Regions from separate parts of the Cellulomonas endometrii genome, predicted to be linked through region 1. Evidence: riboswitches for the same ligand, from Rfam matches in the RefSeq annotation. Region 1 holds a riboswitch; the other holds the start of a gene.

Region 1 (2,888 bases):
CACCGACGTAGCGAACGTCGCAGCTCGTCACCGACGCGCCACGGCGCCTCCAGACGGGAACGCCCGGACTCGCGCGCGTCCTGGAGCACCTGCAGCACGGAGGTGGCGAACGCCACGGTGAAGATCCCCGTGGCGATGATCGCGATGCTCACGTGGATGACGAGCCAGTAGCTCTGCAGCGCAGGTTGCACGGCGTCGGCCCGCAGGTAGAACGAGTTCAGAGCCACCACGAGCGCCAGCACGGCGATTCCCATGACGAGCACACCGACGAACGGGACGGTCCTGGTGCGACGCACCGCGAGGAACACCGCTGCCGCCACCAGGATCCCGACGAGGGTGAACTCGTACATGTTCGCCGTCGGCCAGCGCCCCGCCGCGACCCCGCGCAGGACGACACCAGCCAGCAGCAGCCCCGTCCCCAGCGTCGCCGTCGCGCGCGCGATCCCGTCTGCGCGTCCCGGTGCCTGGTTCCTCACCGGCAGCGGGACGTCGGGGATCGCTGCCCCGGCGCCCACCGCAGCGAGGCGGCGGTGTGATCGGGCTGCGGAGTCCGCGACGCGCGCCAGCGCGGTCGAGTACGCGACGAGCGCGATGGTGAACGCCGTCGTCGAGCCCCACACCAGCAGGGTGCTCAGGTCACCGAGCGGCACGGCCGGTCAGCCGATCCGGATGAACAGCGGGTCGGACTGCCAGATCTCACGGATCTGGATCGTCTTCCCCGGGACCGGTGCGTCGACCTGCAGGTTGCCGCCCGCGTAGATGGCGATGTGCCCGGGCGACCAGATCAGGTCGCCCGGCTGGGCCTGATCCCGTGGCACGACCGTGCCGGCGTCGCGCTGAGCGGTGGAGGTGCGCGGGATCGAGATCCCGACCTGGGCGAACACGTACGAGGTGAATCCCGAGCAGTCGAACCCGCTCGGGGTCGTCCCGCCGTAGACGTAAGGAACCCCGACCAGGCTCGAGGCGACCTCGACGATCGCGTTGCCGCTGGCGGAGGCCGGCGCCGGGGCCCCGATCGCAGAGGGCGTCGTCTCCGGTTCCGGCGCTTCCTGCCGCACGTCACCGCGCGACGGAGCGTCCTGCGGCGGGTCCTCCTCGGGCTGCTCGACCACCGGCGGAGGCGGGGGCGGCAGGACGGCGGTGACCGCCGGGACCTCGAACGACCAGGTGGCTCCTGCAGGCGCGACGGCGGTCGGCGCCGCCGTGAGCAGGTCTCGGGCAGCGGCGGTCAGCCCTGCGGTGTCGATCACGCTGGTGCCGCCGTCGGCGGGGTTCGGCTGCGCTGACGCCGGCGCTGCGATCAGCGAGACGGCGAGACCCGACGTGGCCACAGCGGCGCCGGTGCGGCGAGTCGTGGCCGACGCGGCGCCGCGTGCAGCCGCGGCGGCGTCCTGCAGGGGGGTGCGGGCGCTGCCAGGGGCGCGGTGGCGCGAGGAGGCGCGCGGGTGTGCGGTCATGGTGCTCCAGACGCCTGCGGGGTGAGCTGTCGGGTTCGGGCGGAGCTCGCCCGGCCGGTCGCCACGACCGGCTTCACCCCGAGGACGCCCAGGCGCCCGTGAAACGGTGGTTCCCCCGCTCCTGCCTGTGGGGTCTCGACCGAGTCGGACGGTGGCAGGACTCGGCGTCCGCCCGGCTCATCCGGACGACGCCCGGATCATCCGAGACTACGGAGCCCGAGCGACCTGGCCGGTGGGTCGCCCGAGTTCTTCAGCAGACCTTCATCGGCATCGAGGACGGATCAGACCGGCCGGGGCGCGTACATGATCACCGCGACGCCGGCCAGGCAGATCAGCGCCCCGGTGACGTCCCACCGGTCAGGTCGGAAGCCGTCGACGAGCATGCCCCAGAGCAGCGAGCCAGCGACGAAGATCCCGCCGTAGGCGGCGAGGATGCGTCCGAAGTTGGCGTCGGGTTGCAGGGTGGCGAAGAACCCGTAGAGCCCCAGGGCGATGACGCCGGCGCCGATCCAGATCCAGCCCTTGTGCTCGCGGATGCCTTGCCAGACCAGCCAGGCACCGCCGATCTCGAAGACGGCCGCAGCGGCGAACAGCAGGATGGAACGTGCGAGGGTCATCGGACGGTGTCCTCCGGGACAGGCAGCAGGGCGTCGAGCATCCCCGCAGCGGTGGGTGGTGCCGTGATGGTCAGGTCGAACGTCGGCCCGTGCAGAGTCAGCGTGATCTCGTAGAACGGGCAGCACCGTTGCTCGTCAGCGGCGAGCTGTGCGGCTGCGGCGAGCCGCGCGGTGGGCAGCGTGGCACGGACGCCACCGGGCACGTCCGCGCGGGGAGCGTCACGGAGCAGCTCGCGCCACGCGGCTGTCCGCTCGGTGAGGTCTCCGGATTCGAGCGAGCACGCGACAGGCGCGGAGGCCTCGACGGGGACGACCGGGAGCTCGTGCGGCTGCGTGAGGAAGGAGCACCCGGCGTCGCAGGGCTCGTGCCGGTCGGGGAGGTCGTCGAGCCGTACGAGAGCAGCCACCAGGGACGTGCGCAGCGCCTCGAGCGCGACGATCCGCTCGCCGACCTGCTCGGCTCGTCTGGCAAGCATCGGGCGGTACGTCGACCGGACCGTGCGACACGGCTGCGACTCCCATGCGGCCACCAGGGGTCGAACCTCGGACAACGGGATGTCGAGGTGCTTGGCCTGACCGATGAACGTGAGCCGATCGAGCGCGGCCGGTCCGTAGACCCGCTAGCCGTTGCCTGCGCGCTCGGCGGGTAGCAGACCCTCCGCCTCGTAGAAGCGCAGTGTCGTCGCGGGCACACCGCTCCTGGCGGCGAGCTCGGAGATCTTCATCCCGTGCATGGCGTGACCGTAGACCTTCGAGTCCGGTGGAAGGTCAAGAGCCGAAGGGCTGACGACACCAGCGGTGCTGCCCGCACGGG
Region 2 (2,888 bases), on a different contig from region 1:
GCACGACCCCGCCCGAGCCGTCGGGCGTCAGCTCCGCTCCCGCCGGCACGCCCGGCCGCGAGTCGACGGCGATGCTCCGGACGCCGCCGGCACCCCGCTGCGCCAGTACGACCAGGAACCCGGCGACGATCGCGACGACCACCGCCACGGCCAGCACCCGCCGGCGCCGGCCCGTCACGCGGCCAGGTACGCCGACCACGCCGGCTCGTCGACGGCGGCGCCGTGCAGGAACGCGACCGCGCCGCGCGGCGGCGTCGGGGTGTACCGCAGCTCCCAGCCGATCTCGTGCAGCAGGCGGTCCGCCTTGCGGTGGTTGCACCGGCGGCAGGCGGCGACGACGTTCGCCCACTCGTGCCGCCCGCCGCGCGAGCGCGGGTGCACGTGGTCCACCGTGTCGGCGTGCGAGCCGCAGTACGCGCACCGGTGGTCGTCGCGCTGCAGCACGGTGCGGCGCGTCGGCGGCAGGGGCCGTCGCATCGGGACGTGCACGTACCGGGTCAGGCTCAGGACCACCGGCAGCGGCAGCGCGGCGTGCTCGGAGTGCAGCACGCGGCCGTCGGTCTCCAGCACGGTGGCCTTGCCGGACATGACGAGGGTGACGGCGCGGGGCATGGTCACCACGCACAACGGCTCGAGGCTGGCGTTCAGGAGCAGCGTCCTGGGTGGCGCGGGCAGCAGCACGGCGTACTCCTAGACCAGGTCGGGGACCCGTCTGGCTGTCCGGGCCCGCTGGGGGAGGCAAGCAAGAGCAGGGTACGCGCACCCGGCGGGATCCCGCGTGGGCTTTGCCGCCCGGCCCCGGGGACGACGCGACCCCCACGGCCGGTGGGCCGTGGGGGTCGGGTCGAGGAGTGCTGCGGCGCGGTGCGTCAGCCGATGCGGATGAACACCGGGGAGCTCTGCCAGATGCTGCGGAACTGGATCGTCTTGCCCGGGCGCGGGGAGTCGATCTGCTGGTCGCCGCCGGCGTAGATCGAGATGTGCCCGGGGCTCCAGATCAGGTCGCCCGGCTGCGCGTCCGCGGCGGAGACGACCGTGCCGGCCGCCTTGATCGCCGAGGAGGTGCGCGGCAGGGAGATGCCGAGCTGGGCGTACACGTAGGAGACGAAGCCGGAGCAGTCGAAGCCCTCGGGCGTCGTGCCGCCGGAGACGTACGGGACGCCCACGTAGCGGGCGGCGACCTCGAGGACGGCGTTGCCGGCGACCGACTGCGGCACCGAGGCGGTGGCCTCGGCGGCGACGGCCGTCGTGGCGGTCTCCGCCGTGGCGCGCTGGGCGCTGCGGGAGGTGGCCCGCACCGGCTCCGGCTCGGGCTCGGGCTCCGGCTCGGGGACGACCGCGGTCGCGGCGGGCGCCTCGAACGTCCACGCGGCGTCGGCCGGGGCCGTCACGACGGGGGCGGTCTCGAGCACCGCGCGGGCCGACGCCGTCAGGGCGGCGGTGTCCACGGACGGCAGCGACGCCTGGTCGCCGGACGAGGACGCGGCGGTCGCCGGGACGGCGACCATCGAGACCATGAGGCCCGAGGACGCCGCGACGACGGCGGTGCGGCGACCGGCGAGGGCGATGGAGCCCGTCGCGACGGTGGCGAGATCGGTCAAGGGGGTGACGGGGCGACGCGCGGAACGGTGTCGAGCGCGCACAGCACTAGCGGTCACGTACAGCCTCTCCTGGCGCCTACGAGGTGAGCTGTCGGGTTCGGGTTGGAGATCCCCGGCCGCGCTCCGCTCCCGGACGGATCCGGTCACGTCGCGCGGCTTCACCCCAAGGACACCGTCTCCGGTGCCCACATGTGGTTCCCCCGCCCCTGCCGGCGAAGTCCGTTCGGAACCTCGGGCGGCGGCAGGGCTCGGCGTACCGTCCAAGGGCTCTGACGGAGGAGGGTTCCGTCGAGCGAAACCGAACGTACCGGACCCCGGAGCCGATTGTCACGTTCCGGTCACGACTCGTTTCCCTGCGCGCGAGAACGCTCACAAGCACGGGTGAGGCCCGCCGCAGGTCACCGACGCGCGAGGGCCCCGCACGTGGCCTTCGCCACAGCGCGGGGCCCTCGGGGGGCGCGGCGTCAGGAGGTGCGCAGGAACACGTGCCGGGCGACCTCCTGCGGGAGGTCCAGCACCGTCTCGGCACCGGGGGCGCCGACGGTCACGGTGCCGCCGTTCTTCTCCACGACGATCTCGTTGCCGGGCTGCACGCCGGCCTGGGCCATGCGCGCCAGCAGCTCGACGTCGATCTGGATCGGCTCCCCGATGCGGGCGACGACGGCCTTGGTCGGGCCGCTCGAGCGGGTGGCGACCGCCACCGAGGACTCGACGCCGTCGAGGAACGTCACCTGGGTGCGCTCCTCACCGATCTCGTCCAGCCCGGGGATCGGGTTGCCGTACGGGTCGAAGTGCGGGTGGTCGAGCAGCGCGGCGAGGCGGCGCTCCACCCGCTCGCTCATGACGTGCTCCCAGCGGCACGCCTCCTCGTGCACGTACTCCCAGTCGAGGCCCACGACGTCGACCAGCAGCCGCTCGGCCAGCCGGTGCTTGCGCATGACCCGCATCGCCTTGCCGAAGCCGGCCTCGGTCAGCTCCAGGTGGCGGTCCCCCGACACGACCAGCAGCCCGTCGCGCTCCATCCGGGCGACGGTCTGCGACACCGTCGGCCCGCTGTGGCCCAGCCGCTCGGCGATCCGGGCTCGCAGCGGGGTGATGCCCTCCTCGGTGAGCTCGTAGATCGTCTTCAGATACATCTCGGTCGTGTCGATCAGGTCACTCACGCCGGTGCCCTCCTGTCGTGCGCGGACGTCCGTCCACAGGCTAGTCGGCTCCGGCGACGCCCGGAGGCGGGCGCGTAGGGTGCGGCGCGTGACCGCGACCACGCCCGTGACGATCCCGGACCAC

What was found. Region 1 has a riboswitch for cyclic di-AMP ahead of QNH85_RS15510 (C40 family peptidase). Riboswitches for the same ligand answer to the same signal wherever they lie in the genome.
Region 2: it holds a riboswitch for cyclic di-AMP, as region 1 does, so the genes downstream of both, QNH85_RS11385 (C40 family peptidase) here and QNH85_RS15510 (C40 family peptidase) in region 1, are expected to answer to the same signal.

Annotation. Positions count from the first base shown of each region.
Region 1 is NZ_CATKPC010000016.1:27,770-30,657, reverse strand. Features, by position in the region: gene ccsB (c-type cytochrome biogenesis protein CcsB) at 1-650, opposite strand, end outside; gene QNH85_RS15510 (C40 family peptidase) at 657-1,331, opposite strand; cyclic di-AMP (ydaO/yuaA leader) riboswitch at 1,454-1,608, opposite strand; gene QNH85_RS15505 (YnfA family protein) at 1,739-2,074, opposite strand; partial or broken gene QNH85_RS15500 (MerR family DNA-binding protein) at 2,071-2,661, opposite strand; gene QNH85_RS15495 (MerR family DNA-binding transcriptional regulator) at 2,695-2,808, opposite strand.
Region 2 is NZ_CATKPC010000009.1:73,464-76,351, forward strand. Features, by position in the region: gene QNH85_RS11375 (hypothetical protein) at 1-199, opposite strand, end outside; gene QNH85_RS11380 (HNH endonuclease) at 175-612, opposite strand; gene QNH85_RS11385 (C40 family peptidase) at 870-1,658, opposite strand; cyclic di-AMP (ydaO/yuaA leader) riboswitch at 1,661-1,826, opposite strand; gene QNH85_RS11390 (iron-dependent transcriptional repressor DtxR) at 2,066-2,764, opposite strand; gene serC (phosphoserine transaminase) at 2,844-2,888, shown strand, end outside.